2 linked regions of the Pleomorphomonas sp. PLEO genome follow. The protein of the gene in region 1 interacts with the protein of each later gene in a pairwise test. Links are inferred from orthologs where the notes say so. Each region holds a gene or a part of one and is shown on either strand. Other genes may lie near its edges.

Region 1 (8,347 bases):
CGGAACGCAGGATGCCCTCGCCAAGCTGCCGCCCGAGGTTACGCTGGGCTTCGCTCCCTATGGCGCCAGCCTCGACCGCTGGACCGCCAAGGCACGGCAGGACGGCCACGAACTCCTGCTGCAAGTACCGCTGGAGCCTTTCGATTATCCTGATAACGACCCCGGCGAAAATACGCTGCTCGTCAGCAAGGATGCGCGTCAGAACATCGAGAACCTGCATCGGGTAATGGGGCGTCTCACGACCTATGTCGGCGTGGTCAATTACATGGGTGCCCGCTTCACGTCCGAAGCCGACGCCCTCGACCCGGTGATGCAGGAGATCGCGCTACGCGGGCTGCTCTATCTTGATGACGGCAGCTCGCCGCGCAGCGTTGCCGAACAGTCGGCCGGCAAATTCAAGACCACCTTTGCCCGAGCCGACCTGGTCATCGACGCCGTGCCGACGCCGAACGAGATCACCAGCCGTCTCGCACAGCTCGAGCAGATCGCTCGCACACGCGGCCTCGCCGTCGGTGTCGCCAGCGCCCGGCCAGCGACGCTGAAGGCGCTTGTCAGCTGGACAAGCGGTCTCGATGGGCGCGGCATTACGCTGGTACCGATCACTGCCGTTCCCCACCAGAATTGAGACAATTCATGACCTCCCGAGCCGACCTTCCCTACCGCCCCTGTGCCGGAGCCGTATTGATCAACCGCGCAGGCCTGGTCTTCGTGGGCCATCGCGCCGACCTTGAAGGTGCGTCCGACTCAGCCCCCTGGCAAATGCCTCAGGGTGGCATAGACGACGGCGAAACGCCGCTCGACGCCGCCCGCCGGGAACTTTGGGAAGAGACCTCGGTAAACTCGGTCGAGCTCTTGGGTGAGGCGCCGGAGTGGTATCGCTACGACGTTCCCGATGAACTGGCCACGGGGCGCTTTCAACGAAAGTGGCGAGGCCAGACACAGAAGTGGTTCGCCTTCCGCTTTCTCGGCGATGACGGCGAAATTGACATCGACAGACCGGGAGGCGGCGCGCATCCGGCTGAGTTCTCTCGCTGGGGCTGGAAGCCGCTGTCCGAGGTGCCAGGCCTCGTCGTTGCCTTCAAGCGGCCGATCTACGAGAAGGTTGCCGCAGCCTTCGCCGGTCTGGCGGTGCCTTCATGAGCGCCCGTATCCCCGCCGCCCTAACCCCGCCGGACCCGTCCGAGCGCGATCCGCTTTCGCCGGACCTTCCCTATCGACCGAATGTCGGCATTTGCTTATTCAATGCCGAAGGGCTGGTGTTCGCCGGCAGAGCCTACTCCAATCCCTTCGGCTGGCCGGATCCGGAGATTTTCACCGAAGGCGCCGATTGGTCGCTGCCGCAGGGCGGAATAGACCCCGGCGAGGATATCATCGCGGCGGCACGCCGTGAACTTTGGGAAGAGACCGGCGTCAAGAACGCAGACCTTATAGCCGTGACCGACGAATGGTGGAGCTACGACTTCCCCGTTCGCGGCGCCAAAATTCACAAGCTCCACCCCTTCCGTGGCCAGCGTCAGCGTTGGGCGGCCTTCCGCTTTACCGGCAAAGACGACGAGATCACGGTCATGGCGGCCCACACCGACGAGCCGCCGGAATTTCTCGAGTGGCGCTGGCGACCACTCGACGAGTTGCCGGCCGTGGCCCCACTGCACCGGCGGCGGCAATACATGCGCGTCGTGGACGTTTTCGGAGATGTCGGTCCGGCTTGAGGCTTTATCGGCGCCGCCGGCCGGCGGCTTGATCGGCGGCGCGCGCCAGCGTCAACAGTGTCTCGCCGACAATATCGGCGGCAAGCGACGCATTGAGACGAGCGTCGCGCGCCGCTTCGCCCAGAACGATAACCGCCCTGGCGAGCCGAGCCGGCGGCCACAGGCCAAGCGCGGCCTCCACCTTGCCCTTGCGCTTGAAGAACACCGGCGGCCGGGCGCCATTGACCGCATCGGCCGGGGCCACGCCGGAATCGACGGCGGCGCGTAATTCGTCGAGCAGCATGAAATGGCGAAGCGCCGCGCCGACGATCTGGCCGGCATCGATACCCTCGGCCCGCGCCTTGGCCAACCCTTCGACCAGCACCGTCAGAGCGCCACCAGCCGCGGCGTCAATCACCTCGTCAATGGCGAAGGTTGAGCTGTCGCCGATCAAGGCCTCGACATCGGAAAGAGTAATAGTGCCGGTTCCATGAGCGTGCAGGCAGAGCTTCTGAATCTCGCCACGCGTCATCAACCGATCGCCGCCTAGAAGCGAGACCAGAAGCGCCCGAGCCTCCGACGCGATGGAAAGGCCGGCCGCTCTTGCCTCTTCATCGATCAGCGCCCCGATCGACCGTTCGTCATCGGCAAAACAGGGGATCGCATACGCCCGGCTTTCCTGCTCGAACAGAACCCTGAGTGGGCTGGATTTCTTGAGATCGCCCGCCTCGACGACGATCGCAGTATCAGGCGGGGGCTGCTTGAACAGCGCCCGGAAGCGGCTGGCGAGATCCGCGCGTCCTCCACCGTCACGCAAAAGGATTGCCCGTCGGCTCGAGAACATCGACACCGCATAGGCCTCGTCGGCGAGCCGCGTCGGGTTGGCCGTCAGTTCGGAGGCTTCGATGCGAACCAAGGCGAAGGGATCGCTGGGGTCCGAAAAGGCAGCGGCGATGGTTCTGGCGCGCTCGGAAACAAGCCCGGTATCCGGCCCATAGACCAGATAGAACACAACATCCTGCGGCGGCCGCGCAACGAGGCGATCGGCCTCCTGAGCGCGCGCCGCCACCATTGCCTCAGCCCTTGCCGATCAGCGCCGACGACAAACGCAAGCGAATGTCGGCCGCCGCTGCCCGCGCCGCTCGCTCCTCGGCATCCTGCTGTGCTCGAACGTTGGCATAACGCTGCGATGTGACGTCGAAGGGAGAGGTGGTGTAGATATTGTCCGATGTAACCACCCGGCCAGTAGCGATCTCGGTCAGCGTGTAAGTCGTCGTAAGCGACACCAGTTTGGCCACCGCGATATCTTCGCTGGCACGAATGGCGAGCTCCGAGACGCCTGTCGTCAGGACGAGATGCAGGCGATACTTGGGTGCCACCAGCGCGCTGCCGCCACGCAGCTGGAAGATTAGCTCATTCATCAGAGCCTGCGGCACGCGATCGGTCTGCGTGTCGATGGCAATCGAAGCGAGTTCCGTCACCATTGCCGGTTTACCACCCGCCGCGGGCGAGCCGATCGGCGCGTAAACGGGGCGCACCTGACAGGCAGCGAGAAGAGCGCCGGCCGCTAATACTAGGGCGCCGCGGCGAAGGAGATCAGACGACCACATTGACGATCCTCTGGGCGACGACGATGACCTTCTTCGGGCTCTTGCCGTCGAGCGCCTTTATCACGGCTTCGAGCTTCAACACCTCGGCTTCCACCTCGGCGGGCGTGGCAGTGCGTGCCACGGTAATGTCGGCGCGCTTCTTGCCGTTGACCTGCACCGGCAGCGTCACCTCGTCCTCGACCAGCAGAGCTTGGTCGACGGTCGGCCAATCGGCAAGCGCCACCAATCCGTCGTGGCCGAGCGCTGCCCAGCTTTCCTCGGCAAGATGCGGTGTCATCGGTGCCATCATGCGGACGAGCAGACCGGTTGCCTCGACCAAAGCGGTCGCGGCGGCGCCATCGGTGGCCAGCAGCGCCTTATCATTGGTAAGCGCTCCGGCCAACGTGTTGACCAACTCGTAGATCTTGGCCAACGCAACGTTGAAGCGCAGACCCTCGACATTCTCCTCAACGGCGGCCAGAGCTTTGTGCGCCGCCTTGCGCAGAGACAGCGCCAACCTGTCGCCGCCTTCGGCCCGCTCGGCGATCGGGACCAGTTCGGAGGCCTCGGATACGATGCGCCAGACGCGCTGCAGGAAGCGGGCGGTGCCCTGAGCCCCAGCCTCGGTCCACTCGACATCGCGCTCCGGCGGGCTGTCGGACAACATGAACCAGCGGGCGGTATCGGCACCGAAGCTGTCGATGATATCGGTGGGGTCGACAGTATTCTTCTTCGACTTCGACATCTTCTCGATCGGGCCGATCTTGACCGGCGCACCCGAGCCGATCAGTCGCGCCTTGCGGGCGCTAGCCTCCTCGACGATTTCGATATCAGCCGGCGACAGCCATTCGCCGCTTTCCGACTGATAGGTCTCATGCACCACCATTCCCTGGGTAAACAGGCCACGGAAGGGCTCGTCGAACCCGACGTGACCGCACTTCTTCATCGCGCGGGTGAAGAAGCGCGAATAAAGCAGATGCAGAATGGCGTGTTCGATGCCGCCAATATACTGGTCGACCGGCAGCCAGGAATTGACCACTTCCGGCACGGTCGGCGTCTGAGCGCGCGGCTCGGTGAACCGGCTGTAATACCAGGACGAGTCAACGAAGGTGTCCATGGTATCGGTCTCGCGCCGAGCCGGCTTGCCGCACTCGGGACAGACGCATTTGGTAAAGGTCGGATGCCGGTCGAGTGGATTGCCGGGACGGTCGAACTCGACATCCTCCGGCAAGCGAACCGGCAGATCCTTGGCCGGCACAGGCACCACACCGCAGTCCTCGCAGTGGATGACCGGGATGGGGCAGCCCCAATAGCGCTGGCGCGAAATACCCCAGTCACGCAAGCGATAGTTCACCTGCCGCTTGGCCGAAGGCGCACCATGCAGCGTCGTCGCTTCGAGTTTACTCGCCACCAGGTTCTTGGCCGCTTCCACGTCCATGCCATCAAGGAAGTCGGAGTTGAACAGTTTGCCATCGTCGGTATAGGCGACGTCGCCCACCGCGAAAGCGGCGGGGTCGGCACCTTCGGGCAGAACAACGGGCGTAACGGTCAAGCCGTATTTGCGAGCGAAATCAAGGTCGCGCTGATCGTGGGCCGGACAGCCGAAGATGGCGCCGGTGCCGTAATCCATCAGCACGAAATTGGCGATGTACACCGGGTAGCTCTGACCGTTGAAGGGGTGCTTCACGGACAGGCCGGTTGCAAGGCCCTTTTTCTCGGCCGTCTCGAGCGCCGCCGCCGAGGTGCCGATACGCAGGCACTCCTCACAGAAAGCGGCAACCGCCGGATCCTTGTCGGCAAACGCTTTCGCCACCGGATGATCGGCGGAAAGAGCCAGGAAGCTCATGCCGAACAGCGTGTCGGGACGCGTGGTGAACACCTCGATGGTCGACTCGTCGGCGACCGCCGGACCGTCGATCTCGAACCGAACCCTCAAGCCTTCCGACCGGCCAATCCAGTTCTTCTGCATGGTCCGGACTTTTTCCGGCCAGCGGTCGAGCGAGTCGAGAGCCGACAGCAGCTCATCGGAATAGTCGGAGATCTTCAGGAACCACTGCGTCAGCTCACGCTGTTCGACCAAAGCGCCGGAACGCCAGCCACGCCCGTCGATCACCTGCTCGTTGGCGAGCACAGTCATGTCGACAGGGTCCCAGTTGACCTTGGACTTCTTACGGTCGACGAGGTCGGCCTTCATGAAGTCGAGGAACAGCTTTTGCTGCTGCGTATAGTAATCCTCGTCGCAGGTCGCGAACTCGCGACTCCAGTCGAGCGACAGGCCCATGCTTTTCAACTGGCCACGCATGGTGGCGATGTTCTCGTACGTCCATGTCTTGGGATGAATATGGCCCTTCATCGCCGCATTTTCGGCAGGCATGCCAAAGGCGTCCCAACCCATGGGATGCAGGACGTTGAAACCCTTGGCCCGTTTGTAGCGAGCGACCACGTCACCCATGGTGTAGTTGCGCACGTGCCCCATGTGGATGCGGCCGGACGGATAGGGGAACATCTCGAGCACGTAATACTTGGGACGCGAATCGTCGTTCTTCGCCTCGAACACCCTGGCCTCGGTCCAGGCCTTCTGCCAGCGCGTTTCCGCTTCGCGCGCATTGTATCGCTCGGTCGCCATCGTCTCGTCTTCTGTTCAGATCCACGCCTGTCGCGGGTCAACGGTGCCAAGAGCACGCGACCGCGCGAAAAACTTACGGCATGACCATCATCAGAAACGGTCCCTAGGGTCAATGCTTTGGAATGCCGAGGCCGGCGTTTTCCGTCAGACCGCGACAGGATCGATGAAATCCCACAACAAGATCAGACACCAACGAAGTCGGTCGCGTGATCCTTGACGAAGGTTTCAAAGAAGCGAGGCGGACGGCCGGTCATCTTCTCGATGGCAGGGCTAACGATCGATGCCTTACCGTCGCGGATCGTATCGAACTCGGCGACCCGCTCGGCAATTTGCTGTTCGGGAATCTCCTCCGCCACTAGGCGCGCTTCGTAATCAGCGATGGAGATCGGCCGGAAGGTGACACGCCGGCCCGTAACGTGGCTCATGACTTCCGCCGCGCGCGACAACGGAAGAGCCGCGGGACCGGTGAGGACCAGCGTCTGACCATCGAAGTCTGAACTGGTCAGCGCAGCGGCAGCGGCGGCGGCCACGTCACGACCATCGACAAAGCTGATCAGCCCCTCGTCGGTCGGCAGCGCCAGTTCGCCCTTGCTGACATCGTCCTTCCAGACAGTCCGGAAGTTGTCGGCGAACCAGTTGGCCCGAAGGATGACGAAAGGAAGACCGGAGTTTTCCAGAACCAATTCGAGACGGCGATAGGGATTGTCCTCGGAAACATCGGCGGCGATGGTGGACAGCAGAACCGCCTTGATTTTACGGTCGACCACGTGCCGCATCACCGGCATCAACGCGGCGATAACGTCGAGCGGTGCCGACGGCATCAGAACAAAGACGCGGTCGACCCCCTCGAATAGCGGAGCGATGCTGGACGGATCACGAAAATCGAACCGCAGGACCTCAGCTTCCGGGTGCGTTTGCCCGTCCAGGGAGGCCGCCTTGACGATTTCGCCTTTTGCCACCAATTCGGACACGACCAACTGGCCGATGGTGCCGGTGGCGCCGAGAACGAGGATGCTGTCTGCCATGGGGGTCTCCGTCAGGAAGTCCGATCCGGCCGTACGGCCGGCGGAAGAGACAACGCCCTCACCCCGCGTCGGGTTCCCTCAACAAGCCGACGTCGACGATCTTGGCAAGACGATCGATGTCGTGATCGGCGAAAACGCCGATGCCGTGTGCCGCGAGAAGCGCGGCGGTGACACCGGCTCCCTCCAGTCGCCGGCCTGAGAAGCTGCCGTCATAGATACTGAGACTGCCACAGGACGGGCTGCGGTCGATGAGGAGCGCATAAACGCAGCCACTGCGACGGGCGTACTCGAGCGCCGCCTCAGCACCGGCAACGAAGGCGGCCGTAACATCCTCTCCCGTGACAGTTACGACGCGAGCCCGTCCCGCCAGCACATCCGCGCCGGAGCCGCCGACGATTTCCGCCGCCGGCCGGGGCACCGAAAGATCACCCATCAGCTCGGGGCAAACCGGCACCAGCCGCCCTTCGGCCTGCCAACGCTCGAGGCGCGGATCGTCGAGCCGTTTGCCGGCGCCGTCATAACGGACTGGCCGGCCGAGCAGGCAGGCGGAGATCAGAATGCGGTCCATCGGCACCACCGAACACATGAAAAAGGGCGTCTTCCCGCGCAAGGAAGACGCCCTTTGTCTCGTTCCGGATGGTCGCCGTCAATCTTCCTCGGCGCGCATCAGGATCTCGCGCTTGCCCGCATGGTTGGGGGGACCGACCAACCCTTCCTTTTCCATCCGCTCGATGAGCGAGGCGGCACGGTTGTAGCCAATGCCGAGCCGGCGCTGGATGTAGCTCGTGGTGGCGCGCTTGTCGCGCAACACCAGCGCCACCGCCTGATCGTAGAGATCGGCGTTTTCATCGACCGGAGCAACGTCACCGCCGCCGCTGTCTTCCTCGTCATCGGCCGTGATGGCCTCGAGGTAATCGGGCGTTCCTTGCGTCTTGAGATGAGCGACGATCGCCTCCACCTCGCCGTCGGAGACGAACGGGCCATGGACACGCTGAATGCGTCCGCCGCCCTGCATGTACAGCATGTCGCCCTGGCCAAGCAGCTGTTCGGCGCCCTGCTCGCCAAGGATGGTGCGACTGTCGATCTTCGACGTCACTTGGAAGGAGATGCGCGTCGGGAAGTTAGCCTTGATGGTGCCGGTGATGACGTCCACCGAGGGGCGCTGCGTCGCCATGATCACGTGAATGCCGGCAGCGCGGGCCATCTGGGCGAGCCGTTGCACCGCCCCTTCGATTTCCTTGCCGGCCACCATCATCAAGTCTGCCATCTCGTCGATGATCACGACGATGAACGGCAGCGGCTTGAGCTCCATTTCCTCGGTTTCGAAGATGGGCTCGCCCGTCTCCTTGTCGAAGCCAGTCTGGACGGTGCGATTGATGCTCTCGCCACGCTCGATCGCCTGCGCCACCCGGGCATTGA
Region 2 (3,310 bases), 2.0 Mb from region 1 along the record:
CTGGGAAGCAGTCATGAGGAGAACAATAAAGCAACAGGGCGCCGGGGGCGAGAGCATCGTAGGCCTGAAGGAGGCCATTCTTCGGGGCGACAGTCTCGGTTAATATCTGGTAATTCGCTTGGTATTTTTCACTAACGTAGCGTATTTTTATGCAACGTATGAGGAAGGCTAGGTGTTTCTTTTCGTGTTTCAGGCTTCTTTGTTGATGTTTTGAGGGGGGTTCTGGTTTTCGTTTACTTGTCCTTCAAGGATTGAGGCTCAAATCGTCTCGTCGGCCGCCAATCAGGCCTTTTCTCAGTGGAGAGAGGACATGACCATGACATCCGATAGGATGCTTTCCGGGATCAAAAGCTATTTCGTAGGAACGCTTGCGGCCAATGCCGGCCGTGCGCTGGCGGCCTATGCGGAGGACGCGGACAACGCGGCCTGGCGGCTTGAGCCCGGCCATTATCTCGATACGGCGGGCGGCCTCGTCGCGGCGACGCCGGAATTGGCATCCCTTGCCATCTCCTGGTCGCGCGGTTGATGGTGTTCTCGGAAACTCGACTGGGGCGGGCGCCTGGGTTAGCACTCTGTGCTTCCGGCGTTTATGAACCTCAGGGTATTGGTCGAGACCGAAGTTCCCGGCCAATACCTTTTCACTTTTCGAGACGCGACTCCGGACGCAAAAACGCGGGGCACAGCCGGAGTTGCTTATGTTCGCTCCGCTCCGGATCTCGAATTCGTAGTCCTCTGTCTGATACCGGCGAGTTTCGGTGCCAGCCTCTTTGAGGCCGCTATAACCCCTTGATCCGCTCCAGCCAGGCGTCCTCGTCGATCACCTCGATGCCGAGTTCGGCGGCTTTGGTCAGCTTGGAACCGGCGCCGGGACCAGCGACCACCAGATCGGTCTTTTTCGATACCGAACCGGCCACCTTGGCGCCCAGCCGCTCGGCGGTGGCCTTGGCCTCGTCGCGCGTCATCTTCTCCAGTGAACCGGTGAAGACCACGGTCTTGCCGACCACCGGACTATTGGTGGCGACAGGCGCTTCAGCGTCGAGAGGCGTGATTTCCTTCAGCAGGGCGTCAATGGCGGCGCGGTTGTGATCCTCGCCGAAGAAATCGGTAAGTGCCTCGACCACCACGGCGCCGACGCCGTCGATGGCGTCGAGTTCGGCCAGCGTTTCCGGATCGCGGGCTGAGGCCTTCCGCATGGCGTCATAGAAATGATCCCACGATCCATAGGCGCGAGCCAAGAGCTTGGCGTTACCTTCGCCGATGTGGCGGATACCTAGGCCAAAGATCAGCCGATGAAGGTCGATCTGACGGCGCGCCTCGATGCTCTCGAACAGGTTCTTGACCGAAGTCGAGCCGAAACCGGGGAAGTTGCCGAGCCGATTGAGGCCGGTCGCCTCGCGCCTTGCCAGGGTGAAGATGTCGACCGGCATGCGGATGGAAAGGTGCTCGTCTTCCAACGCATGGAAGAATTCGATCTGCTTGTCGCCGAGGCCCTCGATGTCGAAGGCGTGGCGCGAGACGAAATGCTTGAGGCTTTCCACCTGTTGCGCCGGACAGATCAGGCCACCGGTGCAGCGGCGCACCGCGTCGACCTTGCCGGTCTTCTCGTTGATCTCCCGGGTGGCGTGGCTGCCGCAACGCGGGCAGACGGTCGGGAAGGCATAGGGCGCCGCCTCGGCCGGCCTCTGCTCGATCAGCACGTCGACCACCTGAGGGATGACGTCACCGGCCCGCTGGATCACCACCGTGTCGCCGACGCGGATGTCGCGGCCGTCGCGCAGCGGTGCGCCGTCCAGGCCGATGCCCTTGATGTAGTCCTCATTGTGCAGCGTGGCGTTGGAGACGACGACGCCGCCCACCGTCACCGGTTCGAGCTTGGCAACCGGCGTCAGCGCGCCGGTGCGGCCGACCTGAATCTCGATGGCCTTGACGGTGGTCGAGGCGCGCTCGGCCGGGAACTTGTGGGCGGTGGCCCAGCGCGGCGAGCGCGAGCGGAAGCCGAGCCGTTCTTGCAGCGCGAGACTGTCGACCTTGTAGACCACGCCGTCGATATCGTAGCCGAGGTCGGCACGCTGGCTCTCGATCAGCCGGTAATGGGCGAAAAGCTCCTCCTCGGAGTGGCAGCGCACCATCAGTGGGTTGACGGGAAAGCCCCAGTCGGCAAAGCGCTTCACCGTGTCGTATTGCGTCTGGGCCAGCGGTTCGGAGAGATCGCCCCAGGCATAGGCGAAGAAGGACAGCGGCCGGCCGGCGGTGACCTTGGCATCGAGCTGGCGCAACGAGCCGGCGGCAGCGTTGCGCGGGTTGGCGAACAGACGGCCGCTGTCGTTCATCATCCGCTCGTTGAGGGCGGCGAAGTCAGCCTTCTTCATGTAAACTTCGCCGCGCACCTCCACCACCTCGGGCGCTCCGGCTGGCAACTCTTCCGGGATTTCCTTGATCGTGCGGACGTTGGCCGTGACGTTCTCGCCCGTCGTGCCGTCGCCGCGCGTCGCCGCCGTGACCAGCCGTCCGCGCTCGTAGCGCAGCGACATTGAGAGGCCATCGATCTTCGGCTCGGCGGTGAACACCGGCGTCTCGCTGGCGCCGAGGAAGTTTCTTACCTGCTTGACGAAATCATGGAGGTCGGCCTCGCTGAACAGGTTGTCGAGCGACAGCATCGGTTTGACGTGGCGGACCTGAGAGAAGGTCTCGGAGACGGGCGCCCCCACCGCGAGAGAGGGCGAATCGGAGCGCACGAGTTCGGGAAAGCGTGCTTCGATCTCGCGGTTGCGGGCACGCAGGGCGTCATAGTCGGCGTCGGAAATCTCCGGTGCGTCGTTGCCGTGATAGAGGCGGTCGTGTCGGGCGATTTCGGCGGCAAGGCGCTGAAGTTCGGCGGCGGCCTCATCCTGCGTGAGGTCGCCTGTGGGGATGGAAGTGGTCTCGGCCGACATCGCGCGTCTCCCGCTGGGCTCGTTCTTGGCTCGGTTAAAGCCGAATATTCAGCCGGCGCGCAAGGTCTCACAAGGCGGCGACAGCCGTCGTCACCATCAGAGCGCCGGCGAAGGCGGCAAGCACCCCGGCGGTGGCCCGGTTGATGACACCGGCGCCGACATAACGCCGGCCGAGGCGACCGATGGCGAGGCCGACAAGCCCCCAGACGGCCGTCGCGAAGGCTATGGCGGCGATCGTGCCGGCCATCAGGGCCGGTGATGGCAAGCCCGGCGGCAGGATGGCGAAGGCGAGGACCAGCGCCTTCGGGTTGATCAGGGTGATGAGGAACACCCGGCGCGTCGGCATCGCCGTGCCGGAGGCCGGATCGGCGCGCCAG

What was found. Proteins that work in one complex are often made in the same cells at the same time.
Region 2: the proteins of leuS (region 1) and ligA interact in binary tests that used the Escherichia coli proteins (3 or more experiments, as listed by UniProt). The link is inferred for Pleomorphomonas sp. PLEO from one-to-one orthologs.

What each region holds. Positions count from the first base shown.
Region 1 is NZ_CP166625.1:639,017-647,363, reverse strand. What follows is about bases 3,085-6,263. They hold leuS (leucine--tRNA ligase), read right to left. Parts: upstream 5,904-6,263; coding sequence 3,285-5,903; downstream 3,085-3,284. Other genes in these bases: AB6N07_RS02770 (NAD(P)H-binding protein), read right to left, coding at 6,086-6,263; lptE (LPS assembly lipoprotein LptE), read right to left, coding at 3,085-3,298. In the rest of the region: AB6N07_RS02800 (divergent polysaccharide deacetylase family protein), read left to right, coding at 1-625; AB6N07_RS02795 (RNA pyrophosphohydrolase), read left to right, coding at 634-1,140; AB6N07_RS02790 (RNA pyrophosphohydrolase), read left to right, coding at 1,137-1,709; holA (DNA polymerase III subunit delta), read right to left, coding at 1,714-2,760; more of lptE, read right to left, coding at 2,765-3,084; more of AB6N07_RS02770, read right to left, coding at 6,264-6,928; AB6N07_RS02765 (DUF523 domain-containing protein), read right to left, coding at 6,987-7,496; AB6N07_RS02760 (DNA translocase FtsK), read right to left, coding at 7,575-8,347.
Region 2 is NZ_CP166625.1:2,618,935-2,622,244, forward strand. What follows is about bases 356-3,310. They hold ligA (NAD-dependent DNA ligase LigA), read right to left. Parts: upstream 2,934-3,310; coding sequence 777-2,933; downstream 356-776. Other genes in these bases: AB6N07_RS12135 (hypothetical protein), read left to right, coding at 356-526; AB6N07_RS12145 (hypothetical protein), read right to left, coding at 3,001-3,310. Outside these bases: AB6N07_RS12130 (ATP-dependent helicase), read right to left, coding at 1-15; more of AB6N07_RS12135, read left to right, coding at 311-355. UniProt on the Escherichia coli protein: DNA ligase that catalyzes the formation of phosphodiester linkages between 5'-phosphoryl and 3'-hydroxyl groups in double-stranded DNA using NAD as a coenzyme and as the energy source for the reaction.